4 regions of the Mesorhizobium sp. f-mel genome follow, and region 4 is predicted to be linked to each of the others. Evidence: predicted binding sites of a transcription regulator. Region 4 holds the regulator's gene; each other region holds the start of a gene.

The links. Region 4 encodes PhoB, which activates phosphate uptake and scavenging genes when phosphate is short. Its sites were predicted from a motif close to TGTCATNNANCTGTCAT; they were not measured.
Region 1: a site for PhoB is predicted at 3,832-3,848, ahead of ACWUKX_RS06725 (alpha-D-ribose 1-methylphosphonate 5-triphosphate diphosphatase). Genes of this name have one in related genera too.
Region 2: a site for PhoB is predicted at 4,413-4,429, ahead of phnC (phosphonate ABC transporter ATP-binding protein). Genes of this name have one in related genera too.
Region 3: a site for PhoB is predicted at 2,055-2,071, ahead of ACWUKX_RS14540 (RNA degradosome polyphosphate kinase). Genes of this name have one in related genera too.

The regions. Positions count from the first base shown of each region.
Region 1 is NZ_JBSPTO010000003.1:109,859-115,238, forward strand. Features, by position in the region: gene ACWUKX_RS06705 (glycosyltransferase family 2 protein) at 1-210, shown strand, start outside; gene ACWUKX_RS06710 (glycosyltransferase) at 289-1,020, shown strand; gene ACWUKX_RS06715 (NUDIX domain-containing protein) at 1,263-1,718, shown strand; gene phnF (phosphonate metabolism transcriptional regulator PhnF) at 1,827-2,612, opposite strand; gene ACWUKX_RS06725 (alpha-D-ribose 1-methylphosphonate 5-triphosphate diphosphatase) at 2,609-3,790, opposite strand; gene ACWUKX_RS06730 (PhnD/SsuA/transferrin family substrate-binding protein) at 3,908-4,765, shown strand; gene ACWUKX_RS06735 (phosphonate ABC transporter ATP-binding protein) at 4,845-5,380, shown strand, end outside.
Region 2 is NZ_JBSPTO010000007.1:61,358-66,737, forward strand. Features, by position in the region: gene phnE (phosphonate ABC transporter, permease protein PhnE) at 1-1,377, opposite strand, end outside; gene phnE (phosphonate ABC transporter, permease protein PhnE) at 1,382-2,356, opposite strand; gene phnD (phosphonate ABC transporter substrate-binding protein) at 2,429-3,337, opposite strand; gene phnC (phosphonate ABC transporter ATP-binding protein) at 3,485-4,342, opposite strand; gene ACWUKX_RS11845 (DapH/DapD/GlmU-related protein) at 4,537-5,154, opposite strand; gene phnL (phosphonate C-P lyase system protein PhnL) at 5,151-5,380, opposite strand, start outside.
Region 3 is NZ_JBSPTO010000009.1:151,998-157,377, reverse strand. Features, by position in the region: gene ACWUKX_RS14540 (RNA degradosome polyphosphate kinase) at 1-1,892, opposite strand, end outside; gene ACWUKX_RS14535 (zinc-finger domain-containing protein) at 2,214-2,459, shown strand; gene ACWUKX_RS14530 (FAD-dependent monooxygenase) at 2,476-3,720, shown strand; gene ACWUKX_RS14525 (TIGR02117 family protein) at 3,711-4,397, opposite strand; gene ACWUKX_RS14520 (amino acid ABC transporter ATP-binding protein) at 4,501-5,304, opposite strand; gene ACWUKX_RS14515 (amino acid ABC transporter permease) at 5,326-5,380, opposite strand, start outside.
Region 4 is NZ_JBSPTO010000005.1:204,926-210,305, forward strand. Features, by position in the region: gene ACWUKX_RS10225 (ROK family protein) at 1-1,130, shown strand, start outside; gene phoB (phosphate regulon transcriptional regulator PhoB) at 1,306-1,995, opposite strand; gene phoU (phosphate signaling complex protein PhoU) at 2,012-2,719, opposite strand; gene pstB (phosphate ABC transporter ATP-binding protein PstB) at 2,758-3,573, opposite strand; gene pstA (phosphate ABC transporter permease PstA) at 3,586-5,199, opposite strand; gene pstC (phosphate ABC transporter permease subunit PstC) at 5,192-5,380, opposite strand, start outside.

The DNA.
Region 1 (5,380 bases), on a different contig from region 4:
TTGCGCTCGGTCTGGGCCTATATGAACAGCTATGTTTTCAAGCTGGGATTTCTGGACGGTTCGACCGGCGCGATGGTTGCCGCTTATTCAGCCAGCTACACCTATCAGAAATGGGCGCTTGTCGCATTGGGCAGCGAGGCGAAATCCGCCGAAAAAAGCAGGACCGGCGTGAAAGGCAAATCCGTGCGATTCAGAAATCGTCCTGGCTAATTTCTGCACCATTGTTGCCGAGCTGTTGCCAGACAGTTAGTGTATGGCCGTTTTGAAATTGGAGCCAAGGTACTGAATATGACTGATGCGTTTAGGGTATTCGTTGGATGGGACAGCCGCGAGCCGATCGCCTACGACGTAGCACGGCACTCTTTGCTTAAAAACGCTTCGATGCCTGTCTCCGTCATTCCAATCAAACAGGACGAACTGCGTGCCCGTGGACTGTATTGGAGGGAAAAAGATCCACTCGCGTCAACAGAGTTCACCTATACGCGGTTTCTCACGCCTTTTCTCGCCGACTACACGGGTTGGGCTTTGTTCTGCGATTGCGACTTCCTGTGGCTCGGTGACGTCGCAGGTTTGCTGGAATACACGAAGTCGAACAAGGCCGTCTATTGCGTCCAGCATGATTATACGCCGAAGGCCACTACCAAGATGGACGGCGTGGTCCAGACATCCTACCCACGAAAAAACTGGTCCTCGCTGATGCTGTTCAACTGCGCGCACCCTTCGGTTAAATCGCTTACGCCAGAGGTCGTGAACCGCGAAAGTGGTGCCTACCTCCATCGAATGCAGTGGGTCGCCGATGAGGACCTGGGCTCGCTGCCAGTAGAGTGGAACTGGCTTGAAGGTTGGAACGAAAAGCCGACGCATGGCACACCTAAGGCGGTCCACTATACAAGCGGTGGTCCGTGGTTTGCCGAGTGGCAGAATGTCGACTATGCGGATCTGTGGATAGCCGAACGCGACGAATTCTTGAGTAATGCCGAACAAACGGAAGCTTCTCTTTCGCGCTCGGCGAGCCGGTAGCTAATCCAACCGATCGGCCCGACCATTTCGGACGTTTCGTCGATATCGCCGGCAGCGCGCGGTTCGTGCAGATCGGTGAACAGACTAGGCGTGCCTGGTCGAAATCGAACCGAGCGGGTTGTCGAACAGCCATTTTTGGCGACGTGCTTTCCAGCGCGCGGCGTTGGCACGGCGTCTGCTGCGCCAAGCCGGCAACTGCTTTGTCGTTGTTGCGGCATGCTGCATGGCAGAGGCTTGAGGCCATGGCGAAAAGAAGTGCGGGCATCCTGCCTTACCGCAGATCGAGCAACGAACTGCAGGTGTTGCTTGTTCATCCGGGCGGGCCGTTCTGGCAAAGCCGCGATCTTGGCGCATGGTCGATTGCAAAGGGCGAGTATGGTGATGACGAACAGCCGGAAGCTGCGGCACGTCGCGAATTCGTGGAGGAAACCGGCTGGGAGCTCGAGGGAGCACTGCTTGCGTTGGGGGAGCTGCGCCAGCGCGGCGGCAAGCTTATTACAGCCTTCGGCGTCGAATGCGATTTCGACGCCGGCACTTTGCGGAGCAACATGTTCGAGATGGAATGGCCACCGCGCAGCGGCCGCATACAATTCTTTCCGGAGATCGATCGCGCAGGGTGGTTCGGCCTCGATATGGCCCGGGAAAAGATGGTTATTGGCCAGCGGCCTTTTCTCGACCGGCTTGTGGGGTCCGTCTAAAGCCGACCCATTGGCCGACCGACATCATGAACTGGTCGTGCTGATCGCTGCGCCCCAGGAACCATGGGCTGAGGCGAAGACCATGTTGACCGCGCCATCGCGCCAGGATCAGAACACGAACTCGACAGACGTCAGCGGCCAGCAGCCGCGGGTCCATTCGATTGGTATGCCGTTGCGGTCCTCGTTGACGGCATTGATGCGGAATACTGGTGTTCCGGGTGTCAGCCGCAGGATTTCGGCTTCATCAGGGGACGCAAAGCCGCCACTGATGCGCGTCTCGGCCCGCCGGTAATTCTCGATATCATGCGCGCGGAAAACATCGGTCACCGACTGACGCACGTCGTACGTCTGCTCGAAATCAGGAAAGAGATGGGCTGGAAAGACCTTGGTATTGACGTAAACCGGCTGCTTATCGGACGTTCTGATCCGGCACAGCCGGATAATGGTGGCATCAGGTGCGAGACGCAACCGCTCCGCCACGGCCGGTCCTGCTGGTTCCCGGACGATCAGCAGCGTCTTGGTGCCGATTTCCTGGCCATGAGCTTCGAAATTATCGAGAAAGCGCTGTCCGTCGCGAACCGTGAATGTCGAGGGTAGGTTTCGCACGAAGATACCGACGCCCTTGCGAGCGGTGAGGTGGCCCTCATGCTGTAACTGCTGCAGCGCCCGGCGAAGTGTAATGCGGGTGACCGCGAGTTTCTGCGCCAGATGCGTTTCTCCGGGAAGTTGGCTGCCCGGCGGAAGACAGCCGCTCTCGATCAGATTGAAGATGTGATCGTAGATCTGCTGCCAGATCGGCGAATCGCTGCGTGGCCGAAAGACCAGCCCGTCAAAGGCCAGAAGACGATTGACGCTGCGCTCGTGTGGCGTTGGGATTTTCGTATTCTGGTTCATGAAGCCTTATTCACGGGCGATCGGTGTGCCGACCGTCGGTTTACGCGCGAGAGTCCAGAGGAATAGACAATTTGTCCGTGAACCATCGTGGCCACCACACGCGGATGTTCCGGATCGCCGGCATCGACGAGGATCAGATCCGCTCGGCGGCCGGCAACAAGCAATCCGCGATCGTCAAGGCCGGCTACCCGGGCCGGATTTGCCGAGACCAGATTCCAGATCATGGGGAAATCGCTGGCCCCCGGAGAAGACAGCCTGAAGGCCGCATGCAAAGGCGAGGGATAGTGGTAGTCACTGGTCAGCACCGTGCAGAGCCCGGCTCTGATGGCCTCGGTGGCATTCAGCGCTCCATTATGGCTGCCGCCGCGCACGACATTGGGCGCGCCGAGGATCACATCCTCGCCCATTTGCCGCGCGGCTTTCGCCGTTTCGAGCGTCAGTGGAAATTCCGAAGCCTTTGCACCGAGACCGCGGAAATGCATACGTTCTTCGGGAGACGCTTCGTCATGGGCAAGAAGCACATTGCCATTGGCCCGTGCAGTCGCGGCCAGCTTCCCGATCGCGATCGCTACGTCGGCCCGGCGGGACCAAATCTGATCGAGCAACGCCATATACTGCTCACGGCTCAAGCCAGACCGTTCCGCCATCTGGCCGATCTTGCGGGCGATCGTGCCGTTCAATACCGACCCGGTCGTATGGTCGTTGAGAGCAATGATCGGTCGCGGCCAAAGAGAGAGCCATTGTATGACCTGCGCCATCTGATCAAGCGCGAAGGTCTCCCAGCGCAGATGCACACGCGTATCGCAGCTAAGAGTATCGCGGAGATCGCAGAGCGCGCCGATCAGTTGCTTGGCGGCTTCGAGCGAGCGAAGTCCGGGCTCCCATGACACCGTGACGCCGTGAAAGGCTGTGGTCACTCCATTGGCGACAAGCTGGCGGTCCGTATCTTTCAACGCCAGCGCCGTGTCGAAGCGGACACCCGGCCGCGGCATGATTTGCCGCTCGAAGCCGTCGCCGTGAATATCGACGATCCCCGGAAGCACGAGCAGACCATCGGCATCGATTATGGACGCATGGGCCGCTTGGATCTCTGACAGTATCCCGCCGGCAATGCTCAGGTCCGCGGTTTCAAGTCCCCGGTCGGTAAGGATGCGACCACCCTGGATGTGCCAGTTCACTGTATCCCTCTAAAGCAAAGCCTGCCGGTGGCGCCGACGAATGTCACGAGCACGTCATCTGCTGCGTATACGGATTAGCGGGTAACAGTTTCCTGTCTATACAGCAAAGGAAAAATGATGATCCGCACCATCGCAACCGCACTCGCCCTGACGCTTGCCTCCGCTCTTCCAGCTTTTGCGGAGCCGGTGAAATTCGCGGTAACCGACATGGAGGGACTGGAGGCTCTTCAGCAGGAATTCGGCGCTTTCCAGACCGCTCTTGAAGAGGCGACCGGCCTGGATATCGAGCTGTTTCCGGTCAGCTCGCGGACCACCGCCGTCGAGGCCATGAATTCCGGGCAGGTCGATCTCGTCCTGACCGGTCCTGCTGAATACGTGGTCATGAAGGAATTAAGCCAGCCGAAGATTGTTGTTGCCTGGCAGCGCCCCGATTATTTCGCTCAGATCGCCGTCCTGGCGAATGGACCGATCCGCTCGATTGAAGACTTGAAGGGCAAGAAGATTGCATTCGGCTCGGTAGGCTCGACCTCCCAGCACCTCGGCCCCGCGCAGGCGCTGGCCGATTTCAACCTGAAATATGCCACCGATTACGAGCCAGTGATCATATCGCGCAATATCGCGGCTGAGGCTCTCATCCGCGGCGACATCGCCGCTATCGGCTTGAATTTCGGTTATCTGAACTCGGTCCGGGAAGCGTTCCCCGACATCGCCTTTTCGGTAATCGCACGGGGCCGCGATCTGCCGAACGACATTCTTGTCGCCCGTAAGGACATTTCAGACGACGTGTTCGTCAAGGTCCGCGATGCCTTTGCGAAGAATGGCAACGAGCTGATGAAAGCGATCCTGACAGGCGAGGACAACCAGAAATTCAAGGGCGGTTTCTTCCTGACTGATGTCAGGGACTCGGACTACGACTATGTCCGCTCGATGTACCGCACGATCGGAATCGAGACCCTCACCGACTTCGTAAACTGAGGCTTGCTCCTTTTCATCGCAAAGGCCGGCGGTTAACCGCCGGTCTATTTCGTAGTCCCGTCTGGGCCAAGAGGTCACTATGACAGCCATCATTCGCGCGCACGATCTTGCGAAGAGCTATGCGAACGGAAAGGTCGTTTTCTCCAGTATCGGCCTCAACATAGCATCGCGCGAACGGGTTGCCCTGATTGGCTCGAACGGTGCTGGAAAATCCACCCTGCTCAAATGCCTCATCGGTCTTTTACCGTCGAGCGGTGGCGAGGTCGTCACCCTCGGCGAGAGCTTCCGCTCGGCGCCGTCCGTCGCCCAGCTGCGGCGCATACGCAGGCAGATCGGATTTGTCTTCCAGCACCACGGACTGGTTAGCCGCCAATCCGTTCTTACAAACGTTTTGCAGGGCAAGCTCGGGCTGCCCGGCGGCTGGCGCGGCTGGCACCATTCCATCGCAAAGCAACACTGGCGCGAGGAAGCGATGCAGGCGCTCGCCGACGTGCGGCTTCTCGGCAAGGCAGGCGCCCGCACCGCCGCGCTTTCTGGAGGGCAGGCGCAGCGGGTGGCGATTGCCCGTGCGTTGATCCGGCGTCCGAAGCTTTTGATAGCAGACGAACCGGCGGC
Region 2 (5,380 bases), on a different contig from region 4:
CATGGCTTCCCACAATTTCAGGCCAATGCCGCCGGCGCCGACGGCGCCTATGATCGTCGCTGACCGGGTGTTCGATTCCCAGAAATAGAGGGATTGGCTAAGGAATACCGGCAGAACCTGGGGCAGCACGCCGTAGCGCTGCACCATTGCCGGCGTGGCGCCAACCGAGCGGATGCCCTCGCGCTGCTTGTCGTCGATGTTTTCCAGCGCCTCGGAGTAGAGTTTGCCGAGGGTTCCGGTGTCGGTGAAGAAGATGGCCGACATGCCGGCCAGCGGTCCCGGACCGAAGCCGCGGGTGAAGAACAGCGCCCAGATCAGCATGTCGACCGAGCGCAGGAAATCGAAGAAGCGTTTTGTCACCTGATTGGCGATCCGGCTCGGCGTGACGTTGCGTGCAGCCAGGAAGGCGAGCGGAAAGGCGACGATCGAGGCCAGCACCGTGCCGACAAAAGCCATGACGATGGTTTGCAAGAGTTTCAGCCAGACGTCTCCATGCTGCCACTCGGCATTGTTGAAGATGTTGTCCCAGGCGAGCGCTGCGTTCGACCGCGACGGATCGATGCGGGCCCCGGAGACGATCAGTGAAGCGACCTCGCCGAACGGCTTTCCCCAGAATGGCGAGTTCGTGTCAAAGACGAAATTGGCCCAGCCGAAGAAACGTCTCCAAGCGACGACTTCGTCATTTTGCACTTCGGCGCGACCGAGAAGGCCGAACGAGACGTAGGCTGTCGAGCCTGGCCTGCGTTGCTCGATCCAGTCGGGCAGCGGTGTGCGTGGCGTCACAGAGCTGTCCTTGGCAATGTCGAAAATGACGCTTTCGGCGCCGCGCGTCACGGTGACGAGGTTTGGCGTGATGGCGATCCGGCCATTGCCAAGGGTGACAGTCGCCGCCACAACGGCGTTTTCGCGCACCGTTTCAGGTGCAGCCGGAGCGGATTGGCCCAACGGGGCGGCCGGGTTCTCGGCGGTCGGCGCGCCGGGCGCCATGAACGAATCCTGCGATGACTTGTTGGTCGCGATCGCCGGTGCCGGCACTGCGTCGACCTGCCGCTCGATGACGGCCATCTGCTTGGCCACCCAGTCGGGATCTGGATTGGATCCCAGTTTGGAAAAGCGGGAGTAGTCGATCGTCAGATAGCTATCTTTGAACTCGATGTCGGGCCGGATTTCGTAAGACACCCAGTCGGCGAGATAAGCGCCGGCAAGATTCCAGTTCGCCTTTTCGAGCACGGTGGCGATCGAGAAGAACCACGCGCAATAGAAGGTGTAGAGAATGCAGAGAAGGATGCCGATCGGGACGGCGTAGCGCTTCCATAGGGAGCGCCGGAAGGCGTCCGGGTGGCGAGCGGCGATGTCGTCGATGGCATCGGCGTTCATGGTGTTACTCTCCGCGCCCGTATGCGAACGCCTGCCGGCCGACAAGACGATGCCTCAGCCATGCCGAAAACTGGTCGACAGAGACTATCGTGCAGAACAGCAGAAAGACGATGGCAATGGTCTTGGCCTCATGGCCCCGGCCGATCGAAAGACGCAGGGATTCGCCGATGCCGCCGGCGCCGACGGCACCGAGAATGGTCGAAGCGCGCACATTGATCTCGAAGCGGAGCAGGAAGTAGCTCATGAAATTGGGCAGGACCTGAGGCACGATGCCGAACCACACCCGTTCGATCCAGTTGGCGCCAACAGCCCGCAAGCCTTCTTCAGGCTTCATGTCGGCATTTTCGACCACTTCGAAGAACATTTTTCCGAGCGCGCCGACGGTATGGATGCTGACCGCGAGGATCGCCGGAATCGGTCCAAGCGAGAAGACCGCCAGAAAGAAGCCGGCGATGACGATTTCCGGAAAGGCGCGGACGATTTCAAGGAAGCGGCGCGTGGTGAAGCGGAGCCAGCGGCTGGCCGTGATGTTGCCTGCAGCCAGGAAGCAGAGCAGGAAACCGAATGTGGAGCCCACCAGCGTCGAAAACAGGGCAATGTTCAGCGTCTCGATCATCCGGTGGAAATACTCCGGAATGTAGATGCCTTGGGTCAGGTAGACCCGACCTTCGGGGTAGTCGAACTTGAGGCTGCCATCGTCATAGGCGGAAGGCAGGTCGAACAGCGCGCGCACCGGGTCGAACCAGTCGCGCGGCTTCAATTCGGTGAAAAAGTCGGCGATGTAGGAAAGGCGGTCGAAGAACTTTCCGGCGTTGGTTTCGTTGGCGAACCAGAGCGAGCCAGAGAGTGCAAGAAACAGGAAAGCCAGGCCACCGATCGTGTAAAGGCGCCGGCGAGCGGCGAGGTCGCGCCAGTGCCGCTCGACTGTGGCTGCCTCCGGTGAAAGCGCAGGCGCGTGGTAAACATCGGTCGCACTCATCGATAGATCCCCGGCCCCTGATGCGGCAACGCCGCCGGCGGCACATGGCCCGGCGGCGTTGTGGCAGTTTACTTACGAGCCGATCTTCGCCTTACGGGCATCGATGATTGCCTGATAGAATTCCGGGGTGACCGGCGAATAGCCCTTGAAGTCGCCGCCTTGTATCGCGGAGAAACAGGCCGGATCGGTTTCCGGAAGCTTGGTCAGGAAATCGGTGATCTTCTGCTTGGCGCCGGCGTCGATGGACGTACGCAAGACCAACGGGCCGTTCGGGATCATCGGCGACTGCCACAATTCGACGAGGTCGTCCATCTTGAGCACGCCCTTGTCGACCATCTTGCGGAGGTTGCCCGAGCTGTAGCCGTCCTTGAAATCGCCGACGCCGGAGGCCCAGGTGGTGCCGGCATCGAAGGTGCCCTTCAGGACTTCAAGGACAAGCTGTTCATGGCCGCCACCGAAACCGGTCGACGCGAAGTAGCTCTTCACATCCAGGCCGATGTCCTTGGGCAGTGACGTGACTGGGATCAGATAACCAGAAGTCGAATCGGGATCGGCGAAACCGAGTTTCTTGCCCTTCATGTCGGCGAGTGTCTTGATGCCGGAATCGGCACGGGCGACCATGACCGAATGGTAGCCGGTCGAACCGTCGGTCTGGATCGTCGTCAGGATCGGTTGAACCGCGTCCTTGTTTTCGAGATAGATCTTGGCATAGGCGGAAGCGCCGAGCTCGGCATAGTCAAGCGTGCCGCCGAGCAGGCCCTGGATGACGCCGTCGTAGTCGGCGGCCGGGAACAGCGAAACTTTCTCGACGCCCAGCACTTCCTTGATGTGGTCGGCAAAGCACTGATAGTTGCGCAGGCGATCGGCTTCGTTCTCGCCGCCCAGAATGCCGACGCGGAATTCCTTCAGGTCCTGTGCCTGGACCGCGCCCATCGCCATGGCGAGGATGGAAACGGCACCGAAAAGTATCTTTCTAAACATTTCGCGTCTCTCCTGTTGATTCCGGCATCGCGCCGGTAGCGTTCGAATTTTGACAGCGCCCTTGACGCGGGCTGGCGATCCAGGCGCTCTTTTGTTTGTCCATGATCCTTTCTGGATACCGGTATCCACCTGTCGGGGATCATGGAACTAATAGCCAGGAAATGCGGGCTCGAGCGGTCCTGCGGATGCGGCGATTTTTTGCTTGATGGTGACGCTGGTCGAGGTGATGGCCTCGGAGATTTCGCCGCCATTGCTGTCGGCACCGTAGACCATGCGCACCGCCTCACGGTTGAGATCTTCGGGTGGGCCGTCGAACACGACCTTGCCGGCAGCCATGCCGATGATGCGGTTGCAATAGGTGCGCGCAGTATCCAGCGTGTGCAGATTGGTGACGACGGTCATGCCTTCGCGCAGATTGATGTCCTGCAGCGAATCCATCACCACCTTGGCATTGAGCGGGTCGAGCGAGGCGATCGGCTCGTCGGCGAGGATAACTTTCGGCTGCTGCATCATGGCGCGGGCGATCGCGACGCGCTGCTGCTGGCCGCCGGACAAGGTGCCGGCCGGCTGCAGCGCCGTGCGGGCAATGTCGAGACGCTCGAGCGCCGCTATCGCCTCGGCCCGTTCCTCGCGAGAGAAGACACCGAGCAGATTGACAATCGTCGAGCGGTGATTGAGCCGGCCGAGCAGCACATTGGTCAGCACGTCGAGACGCGGCACCAGGTTGAATTGCTGAAAGATCATGGCGCAATCGCGCTGCCAGCGCCTGAGCAGCGAGCCGCGCAGGCTGGAGACTTCGGCACCGTCAAAGAAAATCGACCCTTGGCTCGGATCGATGAGGCGGTTGATCATGTGCAAAAGGGTCGACTTGCCGGCGCCGGAGCGGCCGATGATGCCGACCATCTGACCGTGCGGGATCGAGATATCGACATTGCTGACGGCGGTGTTCTTGCCAAACCGGCGGGTGACGCCGCGGATTTCGAGCGTGGCTGAGGTTGCTGACATAGGCAAGTTCCAGTCCAGTCGCGTTTCGAAGGTCTGTTAACCATCGCTAGCGCAAGGCCATGAACCTGCGGTGTCGGATTGATGTCAGTTTTGTTACCGCCCACAGGCTTGGGCGGCGCGCCGTGAATGGTGAATGGTGACGGTGGCAGCCAGAAGAGGCTGGTGAAGGCCCTTCTATTCACCATTCACCCCCTTCAGCTGCCGTATTTTTCCAGAAACGCTTCCGCCGAAAGGGCGCGGAAATCGTAGAGCGCGGCGCGCAGGCGGGCATGGTCCCAATCCCACCAGGCGAGTGCCTGATAACGTTCCGCCGTGTGGCGGTCGAAGCGTTCGCGGATTGGTTTCGCCGGCACGCCGCCGACGATGGTGTAGGGCGCAACGTCCTTCGACACCACCGCACCGGCGCCGACCGCCGCACCGTCGCCCACGGTGACGCCGGGCAGGACGGTCGAGCCGTGGCCAAGCCGGGTGTCGTGGCCGATGGTGACGCGTCTGGCGCGGCGCTGGGCGAAGAATTCGCTCTCGTGCTCGGCGTCGTCCCAATAATCCGAGGCGCGATAGGTGAAATGGTGCAGCGTCGGCCGCCACGTCGGGTGGTTGGTGGCGTTGATGCGCACATTGGCGGCGATGTTGGCGAACTTGCCGATCGTCGCGCACCAGACGCCGCAGTCCTGCATCATGTAGGAATAGTCGCCGATCGTGCTCTCCGAAACCCGGCATCGTTCGGCGATTTCGGTCCAGCGGCCAAGCGTCGAATTCTCGACTTCCGCTGTCTCGTGGACCAGCGGCGTTTCCGACAATTTTCGCGTCATGCGGCGATTTTCCCGGCGGCAAAAGCGGTCACGTCGATGACGCGGTCGGCTACCGCCTCGCGCACGTCGCGGTCATGGAAGATGCCAAGCAGGGCGACGCCGGCCGCCTTCTTGGCCGCGATCAGCGTAATCACGACTTCGCGGTTCCTGGCATCGAGCGAAGCGGTCGGCTCGTCGAGCAGCAGGATCGGGTGCTCGGTGATGAAGCCGCGCGCGATGTTGACGC
Region 3 (5,380 bases), on a different contig from region 4:
TCGGCCGATGAGATGTAGACGACCGCCCCGTCCGACGGCAGTCCATGGCCGTTGCCGAAACAATAGATGCGGCTGTGTTCGAGAAAGCGGCCGACGATCGACTTGACCCTTATGTTTTCCGACAGGCCCGGCACCTGGGGCCTCAGACAGCAGATGCCGCGCACGACAAGATCGATCTCGACGCCGGCGCGGCTGGCGTCATAAAGCGCGTCGATGATGATCGGATCCACCAGCGCATTCATCTTCATCCAGATGCGGGCCGGCCGGCCTTCCAGCGCATGGGTAATCTCGTCTGAAATATGCTTGAGAATCCGGCTTCTCAGCGTGAAGGGCGAGATAGCCAGCCGCATCTCATCGGTCGGCTCGGCGTAGCCGGTGATGAAATTGAACAGCTGGGCGACGTCGCGGGCGATCGTCGGAGCGGTGGTGAAGAAGGACAGGTCGGTGTAGATGCGCGCGGTGACGGGATGGTAGTTGCCGGTGCCGAGATGCACATAGTTGCGCAGCTTGCCGTCCTCGCGCCGCACCACCAGCGACATTTTCGCGTGTGTCTTCAATTCGAGGAAGCCGAACACGACCTGAACGCCGGCGCGCTCGAGGTCGCGCGCCCAGCGGATGTTGGCTTCCTCGTCGAAACGCGCCTTGAGCTCGACCAGCGCGGTAACCGACTTGCCGGCCTCCGCCGCGTCGACCAAAGCGCGCACGATCGGGCTGTCGTTCGAGGTTCGATAGAGCGTCTGCTTGATCGCCACGACTTCCGGGTCGGCCATCGCCTGGCGCAGAAACTGCACCACAACGTCGAAGGATTCATAGGGGTGATGAACGATGATGTCCTTCTCGCGGATGGCGGCGAAACAGTCGCCGCCATGCTCGCGGATGCGCTCGGGAAAGCGCGGATTATAGGGCGTGAATTTGAGATCGTCGCGGGCGATGGCGACGATCTCGGAAATCTGGCTGAGCGCCAGCGGACCGGTGAGCACGCTGATGCGGCTCGATGAGACACCAAGCTCGCCGGCGACGAACTCGCGCAGTTCGGCCGGCATCAGCTTGTCGAATTCGATGCGGATGACCGAGCCGCGGCGGCGCCGCTTCAACGCCGTCTCGAACAGGCGCACGAGATCCTCGGACTCCTCCTCGACCTCGATGTCACTGTCGCGGATGATGCGGAACGTTCCAGAACCCTTGACTTCGTAGCCGGGGAACAGCTTGCCGATGTAGAGGCCGACCGCTTCTTCCAGCGGAATGAAGCGGACATGACGCTTGCGGTCGGGCAAGCGGATGAAGCGCTTCAGCGCCACCGGCAGACGCAACAGCGCGCTCATCTCCTCGCCATTCCTGCGATGGCGCAATTGCAGGGCCATCGAGAAGCCGAGATTGGGAATGAACGGGAATGGATGCGCCGGGTCGATCGACAGCGGTGTGAGCACCGGAAACACCTGCTCCTGGAAATGATCCTCGAGCCAGGTTTTCTCGTCCTTGGTCAGCCCATCGCGGCTGATGCTCTCGATGCCTTCCTTGTCGAGCAGCAGCATCAGCGCGGAAAGGCTTTTCTGCTGGTCTTCCTGCAGACGCTCGACTTCGCGCAGCAATTGTTCGAGCTGTTGTTCGGGGGTGCGGCCGTCCGGGCTCTTCAGCGTGATGCCTTCGCGGACCTGGCCGGCGAGACCGGCGACGCGAACCATGAAGAACTCATCGAGATTGGCGGCCGAAATCGATAGGAAGCGGACACGCTCGAGCAACGGATGGTTGGCGTTTAGCGATTCCTCGAGGACGCGGCGGTTGAATTGCAGCCAGGAAAACTCGCGGTTCACGAAGCGGTCCGGGTTGCCGCCCTCGGGGCTCGCCACCTCGACAGTGGTGAATTCGCTCTGCACCGGCTTTAGTTCGTTCATGGTTCCTGCTCGTTTCGCACCCGCTGGCCACAGCGCCGCGCGTCTTTGCGGACGCGCAAAGGACGCTCTACCGCTCTTAAGCTACGCACGATCCCCAGCGAACCGAATTCGGTTTTCGGGGCCATGCCTTAACCGGCTTAGCTTATCCTGTGACAGGCTTTTACGACAGTTTGATTTCATCGATCTTGCAAAGAGACAGCTTATGATCCAGATGCAATCCAGGCTACAGCGCGGCGCGCCCTTGGACTCGCAAAGGACGCGGCGGGAATTTTGATTTTTTGCGCGTGATCCGGGGTCATGCGGCAAATGTAGGAGACGACGATGGCAAGCGGTTCCATTCCCCATTTCCAGAACGATGCGGGCTATGCGGCGATCGACATCGGCGTGAAGGAATTCATGTGCACCGGCGCCAACCCCCCTTTCGACCATCCCCATGTGTTTCTCGACATGGGCGACGACAATGAAAAGGTCTGCCCCTATTGCTCGACGCTTTTTCGCTATTCGCCAAAGCTGAAGGCGACGGAAACGCAGCCTGCGGGATGCCTCTATATCCCTCAGGCAGCCTGAGGCGCACGCCATCCCCATGGACGACATCCGGTCCCGGCAGGTCGTTATCGCCGGAGCCGGCGTCGCCGGACTGACTGCGGCGCTGGCATTTTCCGAACGCGGCTATCTGGTGCGGCTGTTCGAACAGGCGCCGCGCCTCGAAGCAGCCGGCGCCGGCATCCAGCTGTCACCCAACGCAACGCGCATCCTTCGCCAGCTCGGCGTGCTCGACCGGCTGTTGCCGGCGGCGGTGCGGCCGGAGGCGGTCGTGCTCAAGGACGCCGCCACACTGCGCGAGCTGGCGCGGGTGCCGCTTGGCGAAGAAGCCGAAAGGCGCTGGCACGCGCCCTATCTCGTCGCTCATCGGGCCGATCTGCAAGACGCGCTGATGGCGCGCCTTGCCGAACAGCCCGACATCAGTCTCGTCACCGGCGCGCGCGTCGGCGGCATCGCCGCAGGACCGCGCCATACCACGGCAACAGTCGAGATTGCCGGCAAGACGGTCGAAGCCGACGGCTTTCTGCTGATCGGCGCCGACGGCGTGTGGTCGGCTATCCGTGCTCTTGGCGGGTTTGCGGCCAAAAGCCGGTTTTCGGGCGAGCTTGCCTGGCGCGCTACGATCAGTGCAGACAGTGTCGCGGGAGAAGCGCTTGCGGCGGTCGGCGCCGCCAATTGCGTGACCGCCTTCCTGCATCCCGGTTTTCACCTCGTCGCCTATCCGGTCAGCAACGGCACGGCGTTCAACCTGGCCGCCTTCACCAGGGGCGAGATCATCGCCGAGGGCTGGTCGGGCCACGCCGACCCTAACATCCTCGTCGGCGCGATGCGTGGCACGGCGGCAGCACTGGCCCGGCTTGCCGAGGATGCCGGCCCGTGGACCGCATGGCCGATCCATACGGTCGACCAGGCACAGCCATGGACAACGCCCGCCGGCATCGCGCTGATCGGCGACGCTGCGCATGCGATGACGCCGTTTGCGGCGCAAGGCGCGGCGATGGCGATCGAGGATGCCGCAACCCTTGCAGGTTTTGTCGCCGCCTCGCCTGCCGACCCCTGGAACGCCCTTGCCGCCTGGGAAAAGGTGCGGCGCCCGCGCATCGCCAAGGTCGCCCGCCGCGGTGCTGTCAACCGTCTCGCCTGGCACGCTTCCGGGCCGGTGGCGGTCGCGCGCAACCTGTTTCTGAGATTGCGCTCTCCGGAAAGGCTCGCCGCCGATCTCGATTGGCTTTATGGCCGGCAGGTGCCGGAACCGTCGGACACTAGTGCCAAGCATCAATTATAAATCCGCATCGACAGGTCGAGCGAGGCCGGCAGCGGATTCCACCAGCCTGTCCGCAGGCCGGCGATACGCAGAGCCGCCGCTGTCCAGGTGTTGCAGCCAACCAGTGCGTTGAAGTGGCCGTTGGCTTCGTAGAAGCGGTCGAACCTGGAATAGGCGGCATTCTCGACTGGGATGGGACCGTTCGGCCCTTGCTGGAAACTCGCGGTGATGAAGTCGAGCAGCGCCGCAAAACGCTCCTCGCTGATGTCGAAGCCGGCGACGTCGGGGTGCGGCTCGACAACGTTGCCGGCGACATTGATATGCATCACCGATGCGTCCAGTGTCAGCGCCTTCATCACCGGCACCGCCTTCAGTTCCGACCAGGTCGGCGTCTCCAGATAGAAGGCGCGGCCTCCCCAGCCGAAGACGATGTAGCGGACCCCAGCCATGTCGGCCGGAATGCCGCCATCGACCAGGAAATGGAAGCGCTTGCGCACGTCGTCATCGACCGGGACGGCGATATCGGTGTGGATCGGATTTTTCAGCACCAGGATGTGCCTGGTGGCTACGGGATCGGCGGCGGCCGCCGGCAAGAGCGGCCGTGGAATGAATGTGCCCAAAACCACGGCAAGCACGATTGCCACCACCAGAATGGCGAGAAAACGCCCAAGCTTTTTCACGAGGGACGGCTTTTTCATGAGGTACGGCCTCGCAATCTGGGCGCAATCGCCGGCTGACGGCCCAGACGCAAAAGAGCCCGGCAGGATTTCGGCCGGGCTCTTTTGATTCGCGTGAGAGCGATCAGTGCAGGATCTGCGACAGGAACAGTTTTGTGCGCTCGTGGCGCGGATTGTCGAAGAACTCGGCCGGCGTGTTCTGCTCGACGATCTGGCCCTGATCCATGAAGATCACACGGTTGGCGACCTTGCGGGCAAAGCCCATCTCGTGGGTGACGCAGAGCATGGTCATGCCCTCTTCGGCGAGGCCGACCATTGTCTCCAGCACTTCCTTGATCATTTCGGGATCGAGCGCAGAGGTCGGCTCGTCGAACAGCATGATGCGCGGGTTCATGCATAACGAGCGGGCGATGGCGACGCGCTGCTGCTGGCCGCCGGAAAGCTGGCCGGGATATTTGTTGGCCTGTTCCGGGATCTTGACGCGCGTGAGGAAGTGCATGGCGATTTCCTCGGCCTGCTTCTTCGGCGTCTTGCGCACCCAGATCGGCGCCAGCGTGCAGTTTTCCAGGATGGTCAAATGCGGGAACAGGTTGAAGTGCTGGAAAACCATGCCGACCTCGCGGCGCACTTCGTCAATCTTCTTGAGGTCGTTGGTCAATTCCTTGCCATCGACGATGATCTTGCCCTTCTGGTGCTCTTCCAGCCGGTTGATGCAGCGGATCATCGTCGATTTGCCGGAGCCCGAAGGGCCGCAAATGACGATGCGCTCGCCGCGCATCACCTTCAGATTGATATCCTTCAGCACGTGGAATTCGCCGTACCATTTGTGCATAGCGATGATGTCGATGGCGACGTCGGTGGTGGAAACCTGCATCTTGGCGGCATTGACCTTGATCTCTTCCGCGCTGACTGCATTTTCTGTGGCCATGGAAGGTTCCCTTTTTTGTTCTTAGCGTTTGTAGCTGGTATCGAGCCGGCGTTCCGTGAACATCGAATAACGCGAC
Region 4 (5,380 bases):
GCCATTCGACCATATCGGCGATCTCTTCCGACCTGATCCACGAAGGCATCCTGGCCGAGAGCAAGGCGAGTGAGACCGTTTCGCTGAAACGTGGCCGGCCGCAGGTTGGCCTCAGCCTCAATCCGGAGGCCGCTGCGGTATTGGCCGTCGTGTTGTCGCTGAATTCCCTGTCGGTCGCTGTCATCGACTATGCCGGACAAGTGGTCGCCGAGGAACAGCGCCGGCTGGACACGCTGACCATGTCGCGCGACGAGCTGATCGACGAATGTGTCGCCATCGTCCGGCGCCGGCTCGAAGACCCCGACCTCGACGTCCAAAGCGTCGCCCGCATCGCGCTGGCGATCCAGGGTATTACCGATTCCCATGCGCGCGCCATGTTGTGGTCGCCGATCACGCCGCAGACGAACATCGCCTTCGCCGACATTCTGGAACGCGAGTTCGGCATCCCGGCCATCATGGAGAACGACTGCAACATGATGGCCGTGGCGCTGCGCTGGCGCGACCCGGATCGCTACCGCGACGATTTCATCGCCATCCTGCTCTCGCATGGCATCGGTATGGGGCTGGTGCTGAAGGGCGAGCTGTTCACCGGCACCCATTCCTCAGGCGGCGAATTCGGCCACATGATTCATCGGCCGGGCGGTGCGCTTTGCCGCTGCGGGCGGCGCGGTTGCGTCGAGGCTTATGCCGGCAACTACGCTATCTGGCGCAACGCAAGGCAATTGAGCGAGAACGCCGAGCCGGTCGCCGATGTCAGCGACGCCGAGATGCGGGCACTGGCGGCCCGGGCGCGCGAGACGGACGGACCGGAGCGCGAAGCCTACCGCAAGGCCGGCGAGGCGCTCGGCTTCGGGCTCGGCAGCCTGTTCGCGCTGATCGATCCGGCGCCGGTCGCCATGGTCGGTGCCAGCGCTGCCGCCTTCGACCTGATCGAGCCGGCCCTGCGCGAGGCGATCGCCCAGACCGCCGGCGGCCAGCATTCGGGTTCGATTTCCTTCGACACCGAGCCGAACGAACTGCCGCTGATCCGAGAAGGCTGCGCCATGCGGGCGCTGAGCTTCGTCGACCAGGAGATCTTCGCGCCGAGCATCCAGGCACGAGCCGGCCCGGTCGGAAAGAACGTGGCTTGAACTCGAAGGCAGGGATCCCCGGATCGCGACTTGGGGTGTGTTGAGATTCAGGTCAGGCCGAGTCGAGAATGGTGGGTTCCGAGAACCGGAGCGGAGCGTACTTTGGGTACGTGAGCACCGGAAGCCCAGGAAGCCGGCGTTCGCAGGCCGGCACCACCTGAATATCAGCACATCCCTAGTCTTCCCTGATCGCATAGCCCGCGCCGCGGATGGTGCGGATGACATCGGGCATGCGGCCGTTGTTGACCGCCTTGCGCAACCGGCCGACATGGACGTCCACCGTGCGCTCGTCGATGTAGATCGTCTCGCCCCAGACATTGTCGAGCAATTGGCTGCGCGAGAAGACCCGACCCGGGTGCCGCATCATGAATTCGAGCAGCCGGAATTCGGTCGGCCCGAGCCGGATCTCGCTCTTCTTGCGATAGACCCTGTGCGATTCGCGATCGAGCATGATGTCGCCGACCTTCAGCACGCTGGACAGTACTTCCGGCTTGGCGCGGCGCAGCAGCGCCTTGACCCTGGCCATGAATTCCGGTGTCGAGAACGGCTTGACCAGATAGTCGTCGGCCCCGGTGGAAAGGCCGCGCACCCGGTCGCTCTCCTCGCCGCGCGCGGTCAGCATGATGATCGGCAGCCGCTCGGTTTCGGGACGCACCCGAAGGCGCCGGCAAAGCTCGATGCCCGAAACCGCCGGCACCATCCAGTCGAGCACCAGAAGATCGGGCACGTTTTCCTGCAGCCGGATTTCGGCCTCATCGCCGCGCGTCACCACCTCGACCTGATAGCCTTCGGATTCCAGATTGTAGCGGAGGAGGACGCCCAGCGGCTCTTCATCCTCCACCACCATGATGCGCGGCGCGATCATCGGCCGGTCACTCCTGTCATGTCGCCGGCGCCGACATCGTCGTTTCGTCGAGCTTCGGGCGATCCGCCGGCAATTGCTGCCCGGTCACGACAAAGTAGGCGTTTTCGGCGATGTTGGTGACATGATCGCCGATACGCTCGAGATTCTTGGCGCAGAACAGCAGATGCGTGCAGGCGGTGATGTTGCGCGGATCCTCCATCATGTAGGTCAGGAGTTCGCGAAAAACCGCCGTATATTTCACGTCGATCTTCTGGTCGTCGGCGCGCAGTTCTTTCAACGCGCCGGCATTGCGCGACACATAGTGCTCGACCACCCCGCGGAGCTGCACAAGAACGAGATCCGCCATCGCGTCGATACCGTGCGACAGATTACGCGGCGTGGCGCTCTGCCCGACGGCGCTGACCCGTTTGGCTATGTTTTTGGCCAGGTCGCCGATGCGCTCGAGATCACCGGCCATGCGGATTGCGCCAACCACGGCGCGCAGATCTTGCGCCATCGGCTGCCGCTTGGCGATCAGCGTGATCGCGCTGTCGTCGAGTTCGCGCTGCCGCGCATCCATGATCGCGTCGTCCGAGACGACACGCTGCGCCATCGCATTGTCTGACGCAAGCAACGCGCGGATCGAGGCTGCGACCATCGCGGCGGCGAGCTCGTCCATGTCGCGGATCAGCCTGTCGATGCGGTCCAGTTCCTCGTCGAAAGACGCGACGGTGTGTTCACCCATGATACTGTCCTCGTGTTCGAAATTCGCCGCCGGACCGCTCAGCCGAACCGGCCGGTGATGTAGTCCTGGGTGCGCTTGTCGTCGGGATTGGTGAACATCTTGTCGGTCGCGCCCTCCTCGACAAGGTAGCCGAGATGGAACATCGCCGTGCGTTGCGACACGCGCGCTGCCTGCTGCATCGAGTGGGTTACGATGACGATCGTGTAGTTCTGGCGCAGTTCGTCGATCAGTTCCTCGACGCGGGCGGTGGCGATCGGATCCAGCGCCGAACAGGGCTCGTCCATCAGGATCACTTCCGGCGACACGGCGATAGCGCGCGCGATGCACAGGCGCTGCTGCTGTCCGCCGGAGAGACCGGTGCCCGACTCAAGCAGGCGATCCTTGACCTCGTTGAACAGACCGGCCTTCTTCAGGCTCGATTCAACGATGCCGTCCAACTCGGACTTGCTCCTGGCCAGGCCGTGAATGCGCGGACCGTAGGCGACGTTTTCATAGATCGACTTCGGAAACGGGTTCGGCTTCTGGAAAACCATGCCGACTCGAGCTCGCAACTCGACGACATCGATTTTCGGGTCGTAAACATCCTCGCCGTCGAGCGTTATCTTGCCGCTCACCCGCGCGATATCGATCGTGTCGTTCATTCGGTTCAGGCAACGCAGGAAGGTCGACTTGCCACAGCCCGATGGGCCGATCAACGCCGTCACCTGGTTTTCGCGGACATCGAGGTCCACGTCGAACAGAGCTCGCTTCTCGCCGTAATGAACAGAGACCTTTTCGCCCTTCATCTTGATCGAAGGGGCATTGGTTCCGCTGCTCAGTTTCTGTTCGACGCCGGCTTCCGTCATGATGTTCATATCCTCTACCCCTTACCAGCGCCGCTCGAAGCGCCTGCGCAGTATCACTGCAATGGCGTTCATGATGACCAAAAACAGCAGCAAAATCAAAATCGCCGCCGAAGTCTTCTGCTGGAATCCAGCTTCCGGGAAATCCGCCCACATGAATATCTGCACCGGCAGGATCGTCGCGGGATCGGTAAAGCCGCCGGGAATGTCGACGATGAAGGCGACCATGCCGATCATCAGCAACGGCGCGGTTTCGCCCAGCGCATGCGCCATTCCGAGAATGGTGCCGGTCATGATGCCCGGCATCGCCAGCGGCAGGACGTGATGGAATACGGTCTGGGCCTTGGACGCTCCGATGCCAAGCGCCGCCTCGCGGATCGACGGCGGCACGGCGCGCAGCGAAGCGCGCGAGGCGATAATGATGATCGGCAGGGTCATCAGCGCCAGCACCATGCCGCCGACCACCGGGGCCGAGCGCGGCATGCCGAAGAAATTCAGGAATACGGCAAGTCCAAGCAGGCCGAAGACGATCGAAGGCACAGCCGCCAGATTGTTGATATTCACTTCGATGATCGTCGTCAGCCGGTTCTTGGGCGCAAATTCCTCAAGATAGATCGCCGCCGAAACGCCGATCGGAAAGGCGATGGCGAGCGTAACGATCATTGTCAGGAACGATCCGACGACCGCGCCCCAAACACCGGCCAGTTCCGGCTCGCGGCTTGCGCCGGTGAAGAAGAAGATCGAGTTGAACCGGCTTTCGATCTGGCCGGCGCTCTTCAGCGTGTCGAGCCAGACGATCTCCTTGTCGGAAATTTTTCGCGATGCTTCCGGCGTATCGATGACGCGCAGGAATGCCTGGCCGCTCGCAGCGGGCGCCGTGCTGTCCAGCGCCTCGATCACCGTGCCCTTTGCGACCGCCGTCCCACTAGGCCCCGGCGACAACGCGGTGAGCTTGACCGTGCCGCCGTTGAACACGACCAGCAGCGATGATGCACCGCTCGTCAGCGTGAGCATGCCGTTTTCGCCTTCGGTCGCACCACGGCCGCGCGCCAGCGCCAGCATGGCATCGTCGCCGAAGGTCAGATCGATGTCGCCGCTGGTTTTCGAAGGCGTGACGCTTGTCGAAATCGCTTCGTCCGAACCGACGTCGGCAAGCAAACCCTTAAGATAGAGGTCGGCAAAATCGTCAACTGGAACCGCATAGTCCACCGTTCCTCCGAGCATCCCCGGATCAGCCGCAATATCCTTGCGCAGGAAGACGCCTGTGCCGGTGGAAATCAGCCCGCGCAGCAGACGCCTGTCCTGACGGCTCGTAACATCCGGAAATCTCGCCGCAAGCGCTTCCTGAGCGATGGCGTCGTAGTTCACTTCATCGAGTTTTGCCGGGTCGACCTTGGCCGCCGAAAGATCGATCGGCAGCGTCAGATAGTTCTGCCGCAGCGCCGGGATCGCCTGCGTGACGATCGTCGACAGGAGCAGCACAAGGAAAAGGCCGGCCAACGCGACGGCTCCGGCGCCAAGCCATTTGAACCACGTTTCCGTGCGGTAACGACCCTTCAGCCGCGCCTTCGCGGCACCGTCGGTATGAATGCTGACCGGCCGTCCGACGGCGCCGAATGACGAGATCGCATCAGTCATATTGCTCTCGGTATTTCTGGACGACGCGCAAAGCGACGATGTTGAGGGTAAGCGTGATGCAGAACAGCACCAGGCCGAGTGCGAAGGCTGCCAGCGTCTTGGCGCTGTCGAATTCCTGATCGCCCACTAGCAGCGTCACGATCTGCACGGTCACGGTAGTGACCGCTTCGAGCGGGTTGGC